DNA from 2 places in the Stenotrophomonas sp. LARHCG68 genome. Region 1 is predicted to be linked to the other one. Evidence: riboswitches for the same ligand, from Rfam matches in the RefSeq annotation. Region 1 holds a riboswitch; the other holds the start of a gene.

Region 1 (5,319 bases):
ACTACTGGGACCGCTCGGTTCCACGGCTGTCGCAGTACCCCGGCTTCACCGAGCAGTTCACGGTCAATGGCCATGCGCCGCGCAAGGGCGAGATGTGGCGCAACCCGAACCTGGCCAACACCCTGCAGCAGATCGCCGACGGTGGCCGCGATGCGTTCTACAAGGGCGACATCGCCCGCACCATCGGCGATTACTTCAAGGCCAACGGTGGTTTCCTCAGCTACGAGGACATGGCCGCGCACCACGGTGAATGGGTCGAGCCGGTGAGCAGCAACTACCGGGGTTACGACGTGTGGGAGCTGCCGCCCAACAGCCAGGGCATCGCCGCGCTGCAGATCCTCAACATCCTGGAAGGCTACGACTTCTCGAAGATCCCGTTCGGATCACCCGAGCATATCCACCTGTTCGTCGAGGCCAAGAAACTGGCTTTCGCCGACCGTGCGCGCTTCTACGCCGATCCGGCGTTCGCGCCGGCACCGGTGGCACGCCTGGTGTCCAAGGACTATGCGGCGCAGCGGCGTGCGCTGATCTCGATGGACAAGGCGTTGAAGGAAGCCCAGCCGGGCACGCCGAAGCAACTGGAGCAGGGCGACACCATCTACATGACCGTGGCCGATGCCGACGGCATGATGGTGTCGTTGATCCAGTCCAACTACCGCGGCATGGGCAGCGGCATGGCCCCGCCGGGGCTGGGTTTCATCCTGCAGGATCGCGGCGAGATGTTCGTGCTGCAGAAGGACCATCCCAACGGCTACGCGCCGGGCAAGCGGCCGTTCCAGACCATCATCCCGGCGTTCATCACCAAGGACGGCAAGCCGTTTGCCAGCTTCGGCGTGATGGGCGGGGCGATGCAGCCGCAGGGGCATGCGCAGATCGTGATGAACCTGGTGGACTTCGGCATGAACCTGCAGGAAGCCGGTGATGCGCCGCGCATCCAGCACGAAGGCTCCAGCGAACCGACCGGGCAGGGCACGGCGATGAGCGACGGTGGGGAAGTGAACCTGGAGACCGGCTTCAGTTGGGAAACCGTGCGCAGCCTGATGCGCAGGGGACACCGGGTGACGTTCGCCGATGGTCCGTATGGCGGCTACCAGGCGATCATGCGGGACCCCGAAACCGGCGTGTACTACGGCGCTTCCGAGAGCCGCAAGGACGGGCAGGCGGCCGGGTACTGAGCTGGGCTGTTCGGGGAAGCAGAAGCACCCCTCCCCGCCCCTGCCCTTCGCCTGCGGCGAAAGGGAGGGGGAGGAGCTTAAGAGCCAAGAGCTGAAAGCTCCCTGTGTCGCCTGCGCTCCGCTTCTGCTCCTGCTTCGCCCCCTCCCTTTCGCCACAGGCGAAGGGGAGGGCCGGGGAGGGGTAAGGCCCTTGCCTCAATCCCCGCCCACATTCCGAGCGGCTTCCTCGCGTGCATCCTCCTGCGCGGCCTGCTCGCGTTCGATCCAGGCCTCGATCAGGTGCCGTCCGCGCTGCGCCAGCCGCCGCTGGCGGTTGGACTCGGCGTCCAGCACGCGGTACAGCGACACCATCACCAGCACCATCAGCAGCGCGAACGGCAACGCGGCGATGGTGATCATGCCCTGCAGCGCTTCCAGCCCGCCGGCCAGCAGCAGCACCGCGGCGATCAGCGCCACCGCCACGCCCCACACCAGCTTGCGCGACAGCGGCGGGTCGCCGGCCTCGTCGGTGGACATGCTGGCCAACACCAGCACCGCAGAGTCGGCCGAGGTGACGAAGAAGATCATCAGCAGCACCAGTGCCAGGCACGACAGCAGCAGCGAGCCGGGCAGGCTGTCGAACAGGGTGAACAGCACCGTCTCGTAGCCGTTGCCCAGCGCCTGCACCAGGTCGGCGTGGCCGAACAGCTGCGACCACAGCGCGGTGCCACCGAACACCGAGAACCACAGGAAGCCGAGCACGGTCGGTGCCAGCACCACCCCGACCACGAACTCGCGCACGCTGCGACCACGTGACACCCGCGCGATGAAGGCGCCGACGAACGGCGCCCAGGCAATCCACCAGGCCCAGTAGAAGATGGTCCAGTCGGCCACCCAGGTGCTGCCGGAGAATGGCGACATGCGCAGGCTCATCGTCACCAGCTGGTTGAGGTAGGAGCCCAGCGTGGTGGTGAAGGTGTCGAAGATGAAGCCGGTCGGGCCCAGCACCAGCACCGCGGCCAACAGCAGCGCGGCCAGAGCCAGGTTGAAGTTGGACAGCCACTTGATGCCGCGCTCCACGCCGCTGGTGGTGGAGATCATGTACAGCACGAAGGCGACCGCGATCACCGTCATCTGCAGCGGGACATCGGCGGTGATGCCGAACACGCGCTGCAGGCCGGCCGAGATCTGGATGGTGCCGAAGCCCAGCGTGGTGGCGACGCCGATGGCGGTGGCCACCACCGCGGCGATGTTCACCAGCTTGCCGAACGCGCCGCGGTGATGGCGGCCGATCACCGGCTGCAGCATGTCGCTGATCAGTCCCCGGCCATTGCGGTTGTACTGGAACCAGGCCATCGCCAGCCCGATCAGCGCGTAGATCGCCCACGGGTGCAGGCCCCAGTGGAAGAACGCGTAGCGCATCGAGGCACGCGCCGCGTCCATGCCTTGTGGCGGCAGCCCTTCCGGCGGGGTGACGAAGTGCGAGATCGGCTCGGCCGCGCCCCAGAACACCAGACCGATGCCCATGCCGGCGGCGAACAGCATCGACAGCCAGCTGGCGCGCGAGAAGTCCGGCTCGGCGTCCTCGCCGCCGATGCGCAGGTTGCCGAAGCGGCCGAACGCCAGGTACAGCAGGAAGGTCAGGGTGAGGAACACGATCAACAGGTACATCCAGCCCGCGCCGCGCACGACATGCGTCAGCGTGGCCTGGACCACGTCGTTGAAGGGACCGGGCGCGATGCCGGCCAGGAGCACCAGTACGGCGACCAGTGCGATGGAAACACGAAACACCATGAAGGAGCGTCTCCGATCAAGAGCGATTGAGGGGAGCGAGCCGGGGCTTGCAGCGAGGGCCGGCGCCAGGGCCGGGCAGGGAAAGGTGGACGAGCACCGTGGCGCGGCCAGCAGGGCATCGCACCGGGGCGGGATGTTACTGAACGGGACGTCACGATTCCGTTAGCAGGCGATGACGCGGCGCACCGGGCCAGGTGTCACCGCTTTGTGGTCTAATGCCGCCCGAAGCGGGGGTACCGCGGCCATCGGGCCACGGTTGAGACATACCCTTCGAACCTGATCCGGCTCATACCGGCGTAGGGAAGCTTCGTGTGCCATGGCATGCGTTCCGGTCACAGGGGACAACCGCCATCGGCGTGCGCCTTCGCTTCGTTCCGTCATGCGAATCCCTCGCATGGCCCGCACCTCCCGGTGCGGCTCGACCAGGACGAATGCCGATGAACGCCCAGCCCAGCCTGCAGCAGCAGGCCCAGCAACTCTCCGAATCCGTGACCCAGCCGATCCCCGGCTCGCGCAAGATCTTCGTGCCCGGTTCGCGGGCCGACCTGCAGGTGCCGATGCGCGAGATCGCACAGACGCGCACGCCCACGTTGTTCGGCGGCGAGGAGAACCCCCCGATCACGGTGTACGACACCTCCGGCCCGTACACCGATCCGCAGGCGCGCATCGACCTGGCCGCCGGGCTGGCGCCACTGCGCGCACGCTGGATCCAGGAGCGTGGCGATACCGGGCAGCTGCCGGGCCTGAGCTCGGCGTTCGGGCGTTCGCGCGAAGGCAATGCCAGGCTCGATGCCGTGCGTTTCCCGGCGCGCGTGCTACCGCGTCGTGCCATTGGCGGTGCCAACGTCACCCAGATGCACTACGCGCGCCGCGGCATCATCACCCCGGAGATGGAGTTCGTCGCCATCCGCGAGAACCAGCGGTTGGAGGCGGTACGTGATTCCGGCCTGCTCGCGCAGCACCCGGGGCAGAGCTTCGGCGCCGACATCCAGAAGGTCATCACCCCGGAATTCGTGCGTGACGAGATCGCGCGTGGGCGCGCCGTGCTGCCCAACAACATCAACCACCCGGAAAGCGAACCGATGATCATCGGTCGCAACTTCCTGACCAAGATCAACGCCAATATCGGCAACAGCGCGGTGTCCTCGGGCATCGCCGAGGAAGTGGAGAAGCTGGTGTGGGCGATCCGCTGGGGCGGCGACACGGTGATGGACCTGTCCACCGGCAAGCACATCCACGAAACCCGCGAGTGGATCATCCGCAATTCCCCGGTGCCGATCGGTACCGTGCCGATCTACCAGGCATTGGAAAAGGTGGATGGTCGCGCCGAAGAACTCAACTGGGAGATCTTCCGCGACACCCTGATCGAACAGGCCGAGCAGGGCGTGGATTACTTCACCATCCACGCCGGTGTGCTGCTGCGTCATGTGCCGCTCACTGCCAAGCGCGTGACCGGCATCGTGTCGCGCGGTGGTTCGATCATGGCCAAGTGGTGCCTGGCGCACCACAAGGAGAACTTCCTCTACACGCACTTCGAGGACATCTGCGAGATCATGAAGGCCTATGACGTGTCCTTCAGCCTCGGTGATGGCCTGCGCCCGGGCTGCATCGCCGATGCCAACGACGCGGCGCAGTTCGGCGAACTGGAAGCGCTGGGCGAATTGACCAAAATCGCCTGGAAGCACGACGTGCAGACCATCATCGAAGGTCCGGGCCATGTGCCGATGCAGCTGATCAAGCAGAACATGGACAAGCAGCTGCACGAGTGCGGCGAAGCGCCGTTCTACACGCTCGGCCCGCTGACCACCGACATCGCGCCGGGCTACGACCACATCACCAGCGCCATCGGCGCGGCGATGATCGGTTGGTACGGCACGGCGATGCTGTGCTACGTGACGCCCAAGGAGCACCTGGGCCTGCCCAACCGCCAGGACGTGCGCGACGGCATCATGGCCTACAAGATCGCCACGCACGCGGCCGACCTGGCCAAGGGTCACCCGGGCGCGCAGGTGCGCGACAACGCGCTGTCCAAGGCGCGCTTCGAGTTCCGTTGGGAGGACCAGTTCCACCTCGGCCTGGATCCGGAGAAAGCCAAGGAGTTCCACGACGAGACCCTGCCCAAGGACGCGCACAAGCTGGCCCACTTCTGCTCGATGTGCGGCCCGCATTTCTGCTCGATGAAGATCACCCAGGACGTGCGCGACTATGCGGCCGGGCAGGGCATGGACGCGGCGCAGGCCCTGCAGGCCGGCATGGCCGAGAAGTCGGCGCAGTTCCGCGAACAGGGCGCGCAGGTGTACCGGCCGGATTGACCGCCGGTTCCGCTCCCGGGGAGCCCGCCGGCTTCCCGGGGCAGGGTTGACGCGGACGG
Region 2 (5,319 bases), on a different contig from region 1:
AAGATGGTCGAGGGTGGGCTGCATGGGGGAATGATGCACGCATTCCCCCCGCCCCACCCAGTGCCCCCGGGTTCAGCGCTGGCCGCTAGCGGCGCGGCAGTAGTATTCGGCCAGTGCGAAGCTCAAGGGATGCTGCGCGGTGAGCCCCCATTCCGCTTCCAGCGCGCCGGTACGGAACCGCACCACACGGTCGGCCACCCCACGCGCCTCCAGCAGGCCGGGGAGTTTGGCGCCGAGCGCGCTGGCATCCAGCGCCTCGTCGCTCACGATGCACAGCCCCACGCCGGCAGCCAGCGGTGCTTCCTGCAACATCTCCTCAAGGTCTTCGATGCCGCCCTTGTCGTTGTCGATGGAATCCACCTCGGCCCCTTCCTCGGCCAACCGATACTGCAGCTGGTCGGCATCGAGGAACAGCGTCATCAACGACGGCGCCGGACGGGGCGGCGCGTCGCACTTCTTCGGCCACGGCGCGGTCTGAACCGGGCTGAGGCTGCCGTCGGCAGCGACCTGGCGCACCGCAATCCCGCATCGCATGGCATCGAAGTCGCGGATCATGTCGCCCTCGTAGTCCACGCCCGCCTCGGGGACGAAGCTGACCTGCACCCCGCGTCCGCGCCCGCAGCTCAACCCGGCGCCGCTGGCGATCTGCGCCTGCAATGCCACCGGCTGTCCCGGCACCAGCACGAACTCGGTGTAGTAAGGGTTGGCCATCAACCGGTTGCGGTCTTCCAGCGTGCGCGTGGTATCGCTCTGCGGGATGCCAATGGAGGCATTGGGCTGGCGCTTGCCGACCAGTGCCTTGAAGCCGAGCGACACCGCACCCGAACCCTCGATTTCCTCCTCGTAGGCATCCTCGCAGTGGGCGTTGGTGAACATGGTCAGGCCAACGCCGTTCTGCCCGAACAGGCGGATGCGGGCCGGACGCTCAACGCTCGCGGGCGCAACCGGCGACGCCTGCGCCTGCGCGGCCGATGCATCGATGAAGGAAACGCTGGCCAGGGCCAGCAACAGGGCGCGGGGGGACATGGGTACGAACTCCATTTCGAAAGGCGGATCGCCGGAAGGGGAAAGGGCGGCGCACGATAGCGCATCGCCGGAGACAGCATCGGCCGCGCGGACGGGAAATTGAGCCCTTTCCTCCAGCCCACCCCCTCTCCCCGCATGCGGGAGGGGGCCAGAGCCGGCCGCTCCTGCAGGCTGGCACGTTTCCTGCCCCTGCAAGTCCCAGTCCCCTGACCCATCGCGGGGCACTAGTCCGCAGCGTTTCGGATTGAATCCAGCAGCAGCTGGCACTGACCATTTCCGTGCGGCATGAGCCGCTTCTGGAGTTCGTTCCATGGAAAGGATCCGATCCACATTTGCTGGCCTGCTCTTCGCCGCCACCGTGCTGCTCACCGCCACTCCCGCGATCGCCGGCGGGGTGGTCGAATGCAACCGCTGCCCGTCCACCGTCAATGCTGCCATTTCCAAAGGGCCGGGTATTACCGTGGTCGTCGACTTCGAAAGCGCCAAGCTGACCGCCTACGATGTCGAGTACGACAAGGAGTTCAAGCGTTGGCGCACCCTCCGTGTCACCGTTCCAGCGAAGATCTCGGCGGCGTTCTACCGGATTCTTGAAGCGGCGGCTGCGGCCCCTTCCTCCCAACCGACCAATGGTCACCCAGGCTTCGGTGGTCCCGCGCCGGCAGATGAGGCAGCACGTGGGCGCTCCAAGGATTCGAAGGGCGGGCTGGTTGTCACGGCCCACCCGGATGACCCCCAGATCTCCAACCCCACGGGCATCCGCTTTCCGGATGCCTACAAGAACTTCAGCGCCAGTGACATCGTCATGTCCGCCACGTCACGGACCCGGTTCGGCAGGGAAATCGCCCTGGACCTCGCCGGCGCAAACACCACCAGCGCGGCCTGGAACTCGGTTGCACTCACCCTGCAGGAGCTGGCGCTTTCCTGGGGCTCCCAGCGCGGTGCCGGGTCCATCATCGTGATGGTCAACTGGCGCGACGGCTCACGGACCGTCTATCGGGTCAGCGTGGACAACGTGGGAGAGGCGAAGTACGTGACTGGCGAGAGTCGCGACAGTCTCGGCAACAAGTTTCCGGACGCAACCATCGCGACCCGCGATACCGCACCGGAGTACGCAGGCAACTACTACTTCGGCGAAGGCCGGGAAGGCTCGAGAAATCTGGAACGCTGGATCGAATCCGCCCGTCTCTACGGTGTCCCGATTGGAGGCTCCGCCGCGGGACGCAACCGGATGTCGTGCAGCTGGAATGGCGAGACGATCAACTGCAGCATCCGATGACGTCCCGCTTCACCTGCCTGTAGGGGGCTTCCGCCCAGTTGGCCGCGGGCATGAACGTGTCGGCCACCCTCTGCGGGCCAGGCGGAATGGAGGGGAGGCATTCCCCTGCCCCGCGCATTCGGACTCCGGTCATCCGTGCATGGCGCCCCTCTCCCCGCATGCGGGAGAGGGGCGTTGCCGCACGCCCCCTCCCCCTGCCGGCCCGACGCGCTACCCTGTCGCCCCTGTACCACCACGCCCACCCCGCTTTGCCATGACCACCTCCCCTCACCGCGTCCAAGGCCTCAACAACGACGAGGTGCCGGCCGACTGGCCTGCGATCAGCGCCAGCGAGATCGCATGGCTGGCGACGCGCTTCCCACAGCTGGAAGCCACGGCAACGCTGATCTGGCATAGCCCACGCCCGATGTCCGCCGCGGCCATCGCGCGAGGCGTCAATGGCAGGGTCTTCATCAAGCGCCACCATCACCGCGTCCGCACCGCCGCCACGCTGGCCGAGGAACACCGCTTCATCGCGCACCTGGCCCGGGCAGGTGTCCCCGTGGTTGACGTACTGGCGGACCGCAGCGGAGCCACCGCCCTTGCGCACGAAGGCTGGACCTACGAGCTGCATGCCATCGGCGAGGGGGACGACCTGTACCGCGATGCGCCATCATGGACGCCGCTTACCGACCTCGCCCAGGCACGCGAGGCCGGTCGCATGCTGGCCACGCTGCACCACGCAGCGGAGAGCTACACCGCGCCACAACGCGACACCCACATCCTGATTGCCCGCGATGAGCTGATCCGCAGTGCCGACCCCATCGCGCTGCTGGCACGCGACGCCTCCACGCGCCCGGCCCTGCACGACTACCTGTCCCGACGCCCATGGCTACAGGAGCTGCAGCAGAGCGTGTTGCCTTGGCACAACGGCCTGGCCGAGCGCCTGCAGGCCGAACCACGCCTGTGGGCACACAACGATTGGCATGTATCCAACCTGCTGTGGCGGCGCGAGGGCGAGGCGACGCGGATCGCCAGCGTGCTCGACTTCGGGTTGGCCTCGCCGACCAGCGCGCTGTTCGACCTGGCCACCGCCATCGAGCGCAATGCCATCGCCTGGCTGGAACTGGAGCGCGGCATGGCCGCCGTGCATGTGGATACCGCACTGGCCCTGCTCGACGGCTACCGGCAGGTGCGCCCGCTCCCGGCCGCCCAGGTACACCTGCTGGCCGATCTGCTGCCCGTCGTGCATTTGGACTTCGCACTGTCCGAAGTGGAGTACTTCCACGGCATCACCGGCTCCACCGCCAATGCCGACATCGCCTACTACGACTTCCTGCTCGGCCATGCCCGTTGGTTCGGCAGCGCCGACGGCCAGGCCCTGCTGTCCGCCCTGCACGCCGCTGCCTGAATACCAACGGGGCGCAAATCCGTACCGTTTGTGGTCAAATACGCGCCTGAAGCGGGGGTGCCTGGTTTTCGCAGGCTGAGAGAGTCCCTTGGAACCTGATCCGGTTTGCACCGGCGTAGGGAGCTTTGAGCAGCAGGCACACCGCCTCCATGGCCGGTTGCGCGTGCGCGCCTTCGCTTCGTCTCCCCCACCGGCTGATGACGAAACGAATGAACCGCTGCTACCGAATCTCGCTGTTGAGCGCTGCCCTGAGCGCGGCCCTGCCGCTGTACGCCAGCAACCTCGAAACCGCCGCCGAGCGCTCGCCCACCGAGCTGGCCGCGGTGCGCGTGCAGGCCGAGCAGCCGCATGCCGGGAACACCCAGTCCAACAGCTTCGGCGCCGGTGACTGGAAGAACACCCCGGCGTCGATCACCGTGCTGGACCGCGAGCTGCTCGACAGCCGCCACGTGCGCACGCTGTCCGAGCTGGCCTACAACGATGCGTCGCTGGGCGACGCCTACGCGCCGGTCGGCTATTACCAGAACATCGCCATCCGCGGCTTCGCGCTGGATACGGCCACCGGCTACCGCTTCAACGGCCTGAGCATGGCCGGCGAGCAGCGCCTGGCGCTGGAGAACGTGCAGCAGGTGGAAATCCTCAAGGGCGAGGCTGGCCTGGCCGCTGGCGTGATCGCCCCCGGCGGCGTCATCAACTACGTGGGCAAGCGCCCGGCCGAAGTACGCACCGTCACCCTCGCCACCGATTCGGAAGGCAGCCGCTATGCCGCGGTCGACGTCGGCCATTGGGTGACGCCGCGCATCGGCCTGCGCTTCAACGCCGCGTGGGATGACAGCAACTCCTATATCGACAATGCCGACGGCCGCCGCAACTTCTACGCACTGGCCACCGACTGGCTGATCGGCGAGCGCGGCAAGCTGGAAGTGGATGCCAACTACCAGACCAGCGCACAGCGCTCGGCGTCGGGCTACCAGTTGCTGGGCGCCACCACCCTGCCACGCAACGTTGACCGCAAGAAGATGCTCGGCCACCAGGCATGGCAGGCGCCGGTCGGCATCGACAGCACCAACCTCACCGCGCTGCACACCTTCGACTTCAACGAGGCCTGGCAGTCACGCGTGTCGGCCAGCTACAGCCGCTCGGTCATCGACGACAACGTCGCCTTCGCCTACGGCTGCTACTACGCCGCCGAATGCGCCGACGGCAGCGTGCCGGGCAACTATTTCGCACCCAACGGCGACTACGACATCTACGACTACCGCAGCCCGGACGACACCCGCCGCAACCGCCAGCTGCGCGCCGAGCTGCGTGGCCAGTTCAGCACCGGCAACGTCGCGCACCAGCTGACCGTGGGCGCGGACTACTTCGACCGTACCGTGGACAAGCGCCGCAACGTCAACGAGTACGTGGGCACCGCCAACATCCACGACAAGGACGTGCCGCAGTTCGCACCCTCGCCCCTGCAGCCGGGCCCGTCGGTGCGCCGCCTGGACAGCACGCAGAAGTCGCTGTTCGTGCTCGACCGCGTGAGCTTCGCCGACGATTGGCAGCTGCTGGCCGGTGGCCGCTTCGTGCGCCTGGACGAGCGCGCCTTCGACAAGCGCGGCAACCTGGAACGCAGCAACCG

What was found. A riboswitch is a leader RNA that binds a small molecule or an ion and turns the genes downstream of it on or off. The one in region 1 is predicted to bind thiamine pyrophosphate.
Region 2: it holds a riboswitch for thiamine pyrophosphate, as region 1 does, so the genes downstream of both, ACIPR8_RS07745 (TonB-dependent siderophore receptor) here and thiC (phosphomethylpyrimidine synthase ThiC) in region 1, are expected to answer to the same signal.

The regions. Positions count from the first base shown of each region.
Region 1 is NZ_JBIXJV010000001.1:548,657-553,975, forward strand. Features, by position in the region: gene ggt (gamma-glutamyltransferase) at 1-1,175, shown strand, start outside; gene ACIPR8_RS02390 (BCCT family transporter) at 1,371-2,948, opposite strand; TPP riboswitch at 3,168-3,269, shown strand; gene thiC (phosphomethylpyrimidine synthase ThiC) at 3,386-5,260, shown strand.
Region 2 is NZ_JBIXJV010000002.1:72,105-77,423, forward strand. Features, by position in the region: gene ACIPR8_RS07725 (DNA glycosylase AlkZ-like family protein) at 1-24, opposite strand, end outside; gene ACIPR8_RS07730 (hypothetical protein) at 73-1,026, opposite strand; gene ACIPR8_RS07735 (hypothetical protein) at 1,337-2,302, shown strand; gene ACIPR8_RS07740 (phosphotransferase enzyme family protein) at 2,556-3,692, shown strand; TPP riboswitch at 3,736-3,831, shown strand; gene ACIPR8_RS07745 (TonB-dependent siderophore receptor) at 3,902-5,319, shown strand, end outside.